2 regions of the Paenibacillus sp. FSL R5-0914 genome follow, and region 1 is predicted to be linked to the other one. Evidence: riboswitches for the same ligand, from Rfam matches in the RefSeq annotation. Region 1 holds a riboswitch; the other holds the start of a gene.
What was found. A riboswitch is a leader RNA that binds a small molecule or an ion and turns the genes downstream of it on or off. The one in region 1 is predicted to bind cyclic di-GMP.

Region 1 (5,645 bases):
GGACTTGAGTCCGTTCTATGCTTTTTTTGTTATGAAGGAAATAAAAGAGATACATAACAGAATTGATTCTATCCAAAAAATAACCCGCCCTTAGGATTAACTAAAAAGGGCGGGACAATAGATTAACTTCCTGTATTAAAGTTTAATTTCCTCGTTCCGGCTAGGAGCGCTATATTTATAGATACCAGGGTTCAGTTCGATTTTTTCGTCGAAAGGAATATCTTTGTAGCTATCAATATTAGTTCCTGTAGATATCATGCCCTTAGGTGTAATTTCAGGCACCACTTCTTTGCCATTAATCCGTAACGTAGTTTGGTTAACGCTTTTGAAGTGAGGAGATTTGGATGATGATTCAACAATCAAATTTTCGCCTTCAGTATAGTACGTGAATTCAATGTCTAATCCATCGACATCAAGTGAAGTGAACTGTTTTTCTTCTTTAGGTTTGTTTATTGTGATCCAATTCTTACTGGTATCACGTTTCTCAATGACAGCATCCTTTAATATAAGTTTCATTGGAACATCGGACCAGTTGTTATACCATTCCGGAGATTCAAATTGAAATAAATGCTGGTAGCTTTCGGAATGATCTCCTTTCAAATTCCAACCCCCAGTGATTGTTTTATCACCTATAACCAACTGAGCGGTATTATAGTGGACAATTCCTTTTTTAAGCGAATCATTTTCATCTATTAGAATTTGGATATCCAAAGGGGTAACCACTAGCTGATCTAAGGTTATACCGGTCTTTTCTTGAAATTCAGGACTGTTATACAGTTTCTTAGTGTAAATCGCCTCACTTGCTTTTTGTCCATCTGCTTTAAAATCGAACTTCCATGTACCTGAAATACGTTTCGCTTCTTCAATGTAACTAAAATGAAGACTAGCTTCCTTCCAATCTGATTCAGTTATATTGAAAACCTGTTCAATAAATAAATCCGATCCTTCGTTAGGCATGATGGTTGGAATTGCCTCATTCTCTTGACCTGCAGTACTAACTACCAAATGTGGGTTACCCCGTCCTAAGTCAGATGGTGATGCAGCGACTTTGTAACGGATAATGGTTTGATTGGAAACATGTCGAACGGATTCGATTTGAATGCTTGGATATTGCTTAACTCCAGTATCGATTGTATCCCCTGCTTGATGATTAGATTGTAAGGGAATATTCTGATTACGGTAAAAAATGAGATTCCGTGCTTCAAACTTGTAGTCCTTTTTATCATCCTTTAATGTATCAGGTGTCTCATATACTCCAATGAGTTTCTGGCTTTCAGGATCGTATTCTAAATAACCGTATACCTTTGCCTTGGCACCGGATTCACTAGTCATGGTGTTTTCCTCTGTAGCAAATCCAGTATATTGGGATAGATCAGATTTAGTATCAAGTGATAACAGCATTTTCATTTTTTCTCCGTCAGTTACAACACCGTTCAAATTCATTGTTACTCCTGAACTGGAAGCTTGAAGATTATACTGTTGACCGATGCCGTTATTTAATGCATTGCTCACACTTCGCCCACCAATTTTATCCCAATTAATCGTCATACTAGCGAATACAGGAATGGCGACAAGTAAGAGGCAAGAGAAGACGATGCTGATAGGAACAACCTTTTTATTAGGCCTAGGAGTATTCTGGGAGGCATTCAGATTTCTTTGACGTTTATATGCTTCTTGTTCAATGGTAGTCCACATCAAATCATAATCCGGTCGGGGAATATGTCTATCTTTTTCAATATACAGATTCATTACTACTCAGCTCCTTTAGTTGAGTTCCACCCATTCTATTTAGTATTTTAAGTCCCTTGTTCAGTCTGGATTTTACAGTTCCTTCGGGTATGCTCATAACTTTAGAGATCTCGGGTACAGTCAATTCGTTTATAAAACGAAGGACTACTACCATTCTGATTTTGTCGGGAAGCTGACTGTATAACCCTTGTAATTCTTTTTTAGTTTCCTGTCGATCCAACCGTTTTTCTACAGGGTTTGATTCCTCAGACCTGGATAGTAAATAATTACGTACTTCTTTCATCCACCCCGTCTTACGCCTTTTAATCACACTGTGGCACTCATTCGAAGCAATTCGTAAAATCCAAGATTTCAAGTTTCTTACCTTAGACTTATCCGCTAAGATAACCTTTACAAATACCTCTTGGCAAATATCCTCTGCATCTGCCTGATTTTTCATTAAGTAGTAACAAAAATAATATACTTGTTCTTTATAGAGCTCGAAAATTTCTCGGTCACACATTTTGCTGCACCCCCTGTCTTTGCTGTTCTCATTAATAAGACTTATAAGCGTATGTAATCGTTCATTTTTCATTTTGAGTGAAGTATTTCTTCTGAGCATCATAGCGAATTTGAATGGAAGATAAGTCGTTTACAGGTAATTATAACCATGATAAAATTAGCGGTGGGACATGCGTCCGTAAGCTAATTAAAACTAATTGAATGTCCGCGTTAAAGGTAAAATCATCGAAAGATGATGACACAAAGCCATGGGTCTAAAGCCTTTCTACAGAAGGAAATGATCGCCAGGCCGCCATAGGGATGTCTTATGAAGCATAAAGGATAGCTCTAAGAATATGTAGTCTATTTTGAGCTCTTTTATTATTTCGATCTATACGGCGTTACATTATCGCAAGGGGCTGAAAGGGGAAGTACATGAAAAGTTTTTTCAAAACAATAGGCACTAGTTTGGCAGTAGGTGCTTTATTGCTGTCCGGAACGATCGGATGGATGTCTAATCCTGAAGTCGTGTCTGCAGCTACCACAACAGCAGTAACCGCGGATCAAATGATTAGCAAAGTAACGGCGGCCTCTAAAGCAATAAAGAATTTTCACTTAGATGTGATCAAAAAACAGGATATTCAGAGCGGTGGGGTACGTATCAGCAACACTAACACACTGAAGCTGGATATTAATCGACTGCCGAATTTTGCTGCAGCTGGCACCGTTGATAGTAGTCTTTTAGAAACATCGTACAGTCTATATGCCAATGACAAGGAGTTTTACTATCTTGTAGACGGAAGTGAACTGATCGATGAATCTGAAGATGAAGGTTACGACGATGACGGTGAGCCAATCGATCCTGATGCGCAGTATTGGATTGGACTGGAGAAGATGGAGTGGGATTCTTTTTATTCTAAAGGTCAATACGATCCTGTTTCCATGCTTGATTCGGTAAAAAATTATAAAAAATCTATGAAAGTCAGCACTGCCGGTGCTCAGACCGTCCTGCAGTTCACGGTAACCGATCCGACAGCAGCTAAGGGAATAATCAAACTCTATGACCAGGAGAACCTCTGGGATGGTGAGACTGTTCAACCTAAAAGCGTAACTTGGAAATTATTCGTCAATACTAAGACCTGGCAAACGGAAAAGCTGACAGTCGATCTGAGTTATGTACTGACAAGTGACGGAGAAAAAGATACATACAACACGAAAATCGAAGCTAAATATTCCAAGAATAACAAAGGTACAACCATTGTAAAACCGGCCGAACTAGAATAATAAGGTCGATTTCATATTGAGCAAAAAGCGCTGTTCTGTAGAACAGCGCTTTTTGCTGTATTCTCTATTTTAATAACGTTTCTATTCCTTCTTTAAGATTGTTGTCGTATGTTTCAACATTCGATTCATGAGATTTCGCCGCTCTGTTTTTATGTCGGTGGCGCTTCTCTTTAATGCGTCGCGGATGGGGATGATCTCTGTAATTTTCCTGCCGCTTTTTATTCTTCGATCTACACAAGTCGGGATGTAACCTACGTTAGTTATACTCGTGTGTCCTTTTTCATCCTTCTTTATTTTAAGCGTAAGAATGATACCGCTTTGTGTATAAGGAATATTCATTAGTTTAGTCGAAACAAAATTCCCCAATGAGTAAATAACGAATTGTTTTTTTCCACGAAGCGCTAACGGTTGAAGAACATGTGGGTGAGACCCCAGTATGATGTCGGCGCCATTTTTAAAGAAGAGATTGACCAGCTCTTTTTGCCTCTTGTTTGGAGTGTAACGATATTCGCTTCCGAAATGCAGATAAAGCAAGACTAGATCGACTTTCTTTTTTAAATCTCGAATCTCCCGAATGATCTTGGGCGTAGATATCCGGTTAACCAGCCATGGCTTACTCACTGGTACAGGAATTCGGTTGGTTCCTGCTGTGTAGGAGAGGATGCCAATCGTAATTCCTTTGACGTTTTTAATAAGCGTTCTCTTGGATTCTTCTAATGATTTAGCTGTTCCCGTGTGGTCGATTCCATTACGGTCCAGAACTCGTAACGTCCGAACCAGACCCGGGGCACCATAATCCATGCAATGATTGTTGGCCGTTACTAATACGTCGAATCCGGCTTCCTTAAGTGCAGGGGCCAGTTCGTCTGGACATTTGAATATCGGACCGCCTGATCGGGGACTTTTCCGGCATTCGGGGCCACTTCCAGCAAAGGTGGTTTCGAGATTGCCAATCGTCAAATCAGCCTGTTTCAGATAAGGAGCTACTTTTGCAAACAGGGGGCTGAACGAATAGGTTCCGTCAGGCTGTTTAGCATCCGAAATAATATAACGTTTGACCATTAGATCTCCCACAGCAGCTATTTGTATTTCAGTCATGGATATCCACCTTTTTATTATTTTCATTAGGATATGGCATAAAGTTGTTATGGGTTATTCTTTCTTTAAGGCGAAGTGCAAACATTTGTGTGGCTTTTTATTTAAAATGTGACCCAACGCATAATCACTTTATTTAGATCGTCTAAATTTAAGGTGTTCATTTTTTTCAAACTTTCATAATTTGATTCAAATCCTCTTTTTTGTTTGGCAGCCATAATAAAATAAGGTTGTTGATAAACATTATCAATCAAACATTGGAGGTTAAAGAAATGAGTACACAATTCAAAAAAATCGCCGAGGATACTTACTGGATAGGCAAAATCGATAACCGCCAGGTTCCATTTCACCGCCTGATTCTGGCAAAAGGAACTACCTATAATTCTTATTTATTAAAAACAGGTAAACCAACTGTCATTGATACCGTAGATATGGAATTCGGACGTGAATATGCCGAGTGTCTGGGTGAAATGATTGATCTTCTAGATATCCATTACATTGTAATTAATCATACAGAGCCTGATCACTCTGGTGGACTGGCAGCTCTCGCTGCCAAGGCTGCAAATGCTACGATCGTATGCACCGAGATTGCTGTTCCCGAATTGCAGGAAATGTACAAGCTTCATAGCCGGAACTTCCTGGTGGTTAAAGACGGAGATAAGCTGGATATTGGCGGGAAAACGCTGCTGTTTAAAGAAACACCGTATCTCCATACCGCAGAAACGATGATCACCTATTGTATCGAAGATCAAATCTTATTTCCTTGTGATATTTTCAGCACGCATGTTGCGGTGGAGAATCTATTCAGCGATGAAGCCGGGTTTGATATTACGGAAGATTTCCAGGGCTATTACGCAGCAATTATTCATCCTCACAGAAGATATGTAAGAACCCTGTTAGAGGCTGTTAAGGATCTTGAGATCCGGATGATCGCTCCTTCCCATGGGTTTGTGATCCGGAAGGACATACGTAAATATATCGGGATGTACGCCACATTGAGCCGTAAAACGACGCAAGGAAAAAAGGCAACCATCGTA
Region 2 (5,645 bases), on a different contig from region 1:
TTAATGCGGTGAATTTCAGTAATAACAGTAATGGTTTGTTTGCAGTTATCCTATTTTTTCTATTAGATATTCTCCTCGTTATTCCCATCCATAGGTCCTCTCTTTCTTCCGGAATGTCTAACCCTATCATTTCATTAGATTAAGGAAGGAACAATGCCCCTTGTGGAATCACCTGCTGCTTCTGGCTGGAACTCTCCCACAGCAAGCGAAGATTAGCATCTCCTTCATTCTCATAATATTCAATTTGGATATCATAAAGTGTTCCGGCTGTGAGCGGGATACTTCCTTTATGAAGGGTTGCACTTTGATTTTTCCAATTATCGATGATCAGCTTTCCGTCAATCCAGACACGGACTCCATCATCAGAGGATGCCGAAATCGTATATTTTTCACTGAATTTGGGTTTGAGCTTCCCTTTCCAGCGAACAGAAAAATGATCTTCATCTATCTCCTGTGCAGGTGACCCGCCATGCCAATTAAAATCAATCTTACGATCATCGCGGATAAGTACCGCTTCTCCCTCTAAATCAGTATTGTTATAGTATTCTCCAGTCAAACCCATTGGAGTTACCGAGATTACCGGTGCTATCGAAGGTCCTCCTGTTGTGAGAACGTAATCCTCTCTCGATACTATAAACGAGTCATTCATAAAGCTTTTAATTGACTGTAGCGTATTATTTTCTGTCAGTAATTTTCCCCAGGTCATCATATAGACCCATTTATTTTGTTTCTCGGTTAATACTTCCGGGTTCGGCAGCTGTCCACTCTCCCCGATTCCGATAGGTTTACCATCAGCAAGTGCGAGCAGATCCTCATAGTAGGACTGCTTATAATCGTTATTGTAGATATCCACAGCCAGAACATCGAGTTTATCCGCACCGGGATAATATGCAGCATAAGGATCTGCCCATTCATTCGGCGCATTCGGATTCCACACCCACAGTAGATTATTCAGTTGATGTGTATTTACAAAACGATCATAGACAATATTCCAAAGCGCTGAAAAATTGTCCTTTTTCCCCCACCAAAACCAACCGCCGTTCATTTCATGGTAAGGTCGCCATAAAACTGGAACTCCGGCATCACGCAGCTGTCCCAAATAGCCAGCGATCTCGTCTAGATCAGAGATTAGACTCTTATACTGAGCCGTCCCAGGCGTAACATAAGTATTAAACTTCTCTTGACTGAGACTTCTGTTTACATTGGACCACTCCGGAGAAGTCCCCGGCAAACTCTGATGGAATGTCATGGCTACAATGCCACCCTCTTGATGCCACTCCATTGCACTGTCTATAACAGCTTGTCGCTGTTCTGCGATCGTCCCTTCGGGTTGATTATTAATTGCCCCCAATTCATAACCATGTAGAACGGCATTTTGTCCCGATGTATTCTTCAGCTTATGAACCAGTTCATCTGGACTTTCTAGATAATCATGCTGGCCAGACAGGATTCCTTTGCCACGTAGATTCACCAAATTACTCAGCAGTTGCTTGGCTTCTTCAGAAGCTGATGGATTGCTTGGTATAGCCGGAGGAAGAGCGGAAGAAACACTCATAGCCTTCGGAAGACCCTTAACCTCTCCCCAAGGCAGCAAGGAAAAAATAATAAACACCGGTAATATAGTAAACAACAATCTGTTTTGCTTATAATATTTACGCAAATAAATCCTCCTTTCGGTAGCTGTACTGCCTCCACAGGTGCTAAATAAACATACCTGTTATCGGACAATCGTCTTCTGACCTAATGAGGACTATAGCTTAGTAGCTCTGCAATAACGCAGAGCCACTAAGGATCGACCTGTAATTTTCATCAATCAGGAGACATCCGGAAGATAAAGTGCACTTGCTGGAACTGTCTCTTTAGCTTGACTAGCACTTTCCCACATCAAGCGGACTCTCGCATCGCCTTCATTTTCGTAATACTCCACCTTGACATCATATAGCTGGCCAGCCTTCAGCGTTATATTACCCTTACGTTCAGTACCACTTTGCTTAGTCCAACTATCAATCACGGATTGCCCATTCACCCACACACGGATGCCATCATCTGAGGTAGTGTAAAATGTATATTGCTCATCATATAATGGCTTAATTTTACCACTCCAACGTATGGAGAAACGATCAATCCCAAGGGCGGCATCCGGCGATCCTTGCCGCCAATTGAAGTCGATAATTGCATCAGTTCTAGTAAGAGCTGCTGTTCCCGATAGCTGTATGTTGTTGTAATATTCTCCTGCAAGCCCCTTCGCAAGAGGAATGGCTGCCTCACCATCTTCTTCGGGAGGTGCCGGCGCTGGTGCAGCACTAGGTGTCGGTGCCAGACCAGTATTTAATTTATCTCTGGTCAGGGTATAGTTGCTATTCATAAATGTTCTAATTGTATCTGCACTGTTATTCTCGTAAAGCATTTTTCCCCAGCTCATCATATACGTCCATTTACTTTGTGATTGCTGAAGCTTCTCCAGATTAGGCATTTCACCATTCTCCCCGATCGCAATCGGTTTGCCTGCGGCTAGACTCAACAAGCTGTCATAGTATTTTTGCTGGTAATCATTTTCGTATATATCTGCTGCCAGAATATCTACTTTATCAGCACCTGGATAAGTTAGCGCATAAGGATCTGACCAAACATTGGGAGCATTCGGACTCCATACCCATAACAAATTATTTAATTTATGAACGTTAACAAAACGGTCATACATAATATTCCAAAGTTTAGAAAAGTTATTTTTCTTCCCCCACCAGAACCAGTTCCCGTTCATTTCATGATAGGGTCTCCAAAGCACCGGAACATTGGCATCGCGCAAGCTTTTTAGGGAGACTGCCACCTTATCAAGTTCAGCGATCAGACTGTTATATTGCTTGGTACCTGGTGTAACGTAACTATCGAACTCATTCTGACTAAGTGTTTTTTTCACATTATCCCAGTCATAAGAGGTGCCCGGCAGGTTAGCATGAAAAGTCATAGCTACGATCCCGCCCGCTTTATTCCAGTTGATCGCGCTGTTCACCACATTTTGACGCTGCCAGGCCATCGTTCCTTCTGACTGACCGCTGATCGCGCCCAGTTCATAACCGTGAAGAGCGGCATATTGTCCGCTGGTTCCCTTCAGCATATTGTTAATTTCATCTGGACTTTCTAAATAGTCATGTTGACCAGCAATAATACCTTTTCCTGAGATCGAGTAAAAATAGTTAAGCAGCTTTACGGCTTCAGGTGAGGCTCCTGGGGTAACTGGCGTTCCAGAATTTGAAGCAGCTATGACAACAGACGGCGAAATTCCAACAGTAAGCGGAAGTGCAGTCAGAAACAAGACGAGTGACAGAAATGCGCCAAATAATCGATACGTACGGTAAGCTTTCAAAATAATCTCCCTTTCGGTAGCCAGGCTGCCACTCTTTCGAAGGCCCTATAGCTTTGCGTCCCTACCTTTCGATAGGTTTGCCTTTTCAATTTAAGAGAAATAATCTCTCTTACCGTAAGTATCGACGACAATTAATGATATATTTAGTGTTTTTATGACTTTTTTTGATAATTGAGTCAATTTACCTGTTTCAAGAAATTTTGGATTGGTTAAATAGATAGGTTAGACCTATGAAATGAATTGTTGTAGTTCTATATCATTCCAGTCTAAAGTAATACGAATGTTATCTTCTTCTACTAATTCAGAACCCGTCTGTACCTCTATAAACTCGACATCCGTCAAAGCAAGGATCGCGTGCTTCGTTCCTTCCGGTATACGTACCACGTCCCCAGCCTTCACATTATGTTTTTTCTCATTCAGCACAATACTTGCTTCGCCGCTGACGATTGTCCAAATTTCACTACGCTTGCGATGTAATTGATAGCTGATATTATTCCCCTCGGATATAAAAATCCGTTTGGTCAGCACTTCATTGCCTTCATCATATTTCACATAATCAATAACTTTGTAATGGCCCCAGCGGCGTTCCTCGTACATCGGTCTTTGTTCAAAGGTCTTCAGCACTTCTTTAATCCGTGGGCTCTCAGCTTTATGGGTAACTAGAATCCCATCCGGGCTAGCCGCAATGATCAGATCCTTCGCACCAATTACCGTAATCGGAATATCCAGCTCATTAATCAAGCAAGTCCCCTCAGAATCCGCCGTTACAAAACCTTTTCCTACATGCTTGCTGCTCATTTCCTCTGTCAGCGTATTCCACGTTCCAAGATCCTTCCAGAATCCATCATACGGCTGTACTACAATATGTTCTTCTTTCTCTACCACTTCATAATCAAAGCTGATGGAAGACAATAGCTTATATTGCTTCTGCAATTCTTCATATCCTAAAGGCAACCCTTTACGCTGCAAAATATCTAACAAGTACCCTAAGCGGAAGGCAAACACTCCACAATTCCACAATGCATTTTGCTCGATGAGCTGTTCTGCTTGTATACGGTCTGGTTTCTCTTGAAAGTGACTCACCTTCATAAAACCATTTCCCCCCGCCTCTTCGGTGGTAGGAATAATATATCCGTATTTCTCTGAGGCATGTTCAGGAACAACACCCATTAGTGCCAGATTTGCTCCACTTTCCAGCATGGTCCCCTCAAGCATAGCTATGGTATCGAAAAAGGATGCTTCTACATAAGGGTCAACAGGCAATATTGCTACCGTCTCTGCTGGAGAAACACCTGCCACTGAATAAAGATAGGTAGCTGTTAAGGCGATAGCCGGAAAAGTATCCCGACGCTCCGGTTCAACGATAATCGGCACATGACTTCCCAGTTGGCTTTGTATCATTTCTACTTGGCCGCGGCCGGTGGCCAGATAAGATGATTCTGCCATCCCTGCTTCCTCCAGCTGTCTCCAGACACGTTGTACCATGGATTCTGGTTCACCTTGAGGGCTTTCAAGTACCTTTAGAAATTGCTTTGAACGTGAGTCGTTGGACAACGGCCATAACCGTTTACCTGAACCGCCTGATAGAAGTACCATTTTCATAGAATGAACCCTCCTTAATATATGGAAATGAGCATAATTGAATTGTTATCAAAACGTATAGCTTCCGCTTAGCCTTAGTTCGAGCGGATGCATTTTTTAAAAAATTTATTAGGTATGAACCACTCCAAGGGATTTTGGACTTCCGATCGCTGTTATCCTCAGATTTCCTGATTTGAACCGCCGCCAGCGGTAGAAATCCGAGGATAGCATATGCTTTCGAAGCTAGCTTTCCTACGGAAATCTTTCGGGCGAACACTCCGTTTCTACAGTTCCAAATTCCCTTTCCGTTCTTTACCTAACCAACTTCCTCTAAATGCTTGAACCGTACTGCACCGGGCTGTACCAGCCGGAAGGCAGCACGTTTTTCTAAAGATTTGCTTCTGCTCCTATGGAGGCAGCAGCCAACGCAAGTACTACTACAACAACAAGGTTATCTGCTACTGCGATAAACAATCAGAGTACTCTAACTTTATAAATTGCTTAAAACTTATGATAAGGGAACGGAGTGACGGGGGGGGAATTTTGGAACTGTAAGAGCGATAGCGTCCGCCTAAAAGCTTTCCGTAGGAAAGCTCACTTCGTAAGCATAAGCTTTTCCGGATTTCATCCGCTATTAAGCGGTATAAATCAAGAAATCTGGAAACAACAGCGGCTGGAAGTCCAAACATTCACCGCAGTT

Region 2: another riboswitch for cyclic di-GMP. It lies ahead of MKX60_RS24095 (glycosyl hydrolase); the one in region 1 lies ahead of MKX60_RS30720 (DUF6612 family protein).

What each region holds. Positions count from the first base shown of each region.
Region 1 is NZ_JBBORH010000005.1:81,156-86,800, forward strand. It holds gene MKX60_RS30710 (DUF4179 domain-containing protein) at 136-1,749, opposite strand; gene MKX60_RS30715 (RNA polymerase sigma factor) at 1,733-2,251, opposite strand; cyclic di-GMP riboswitch class I at 2,456-2,547, shown strand; gene MKX60_RS30720 (DUF6612 family protein) at 2,665-3,513, shown strand; gene MKX60_RS30725 (CapA family protein) at 3,595-4,611, opposite strand; gene MKX60_RS30730 (FprA family A-type flavoprotein) at 4,881-5,645, shown strand, end outside.
Region 2 is NZ_JBBORH010000003.1:167,298-172,942, reverse strand. It holds gene MKX60_RS24105 (discoidin domain-containing protein) at 1-88, opposite strand, end outside; gene MKX60_RS24100 (glycosyl hydrolase) at 140-1,660, opposite strand; gene MKX60_RS24095 (glycosyl hydrolase) at 1,814-3,364, opposite strand; cyclic di-GMP riboswitch class I at 3,377-3,456, opposite strand; gene MKX60_RS24090 (sugar phosphate nucleotidyltransferase) at 3,593-4,966, opposite strand.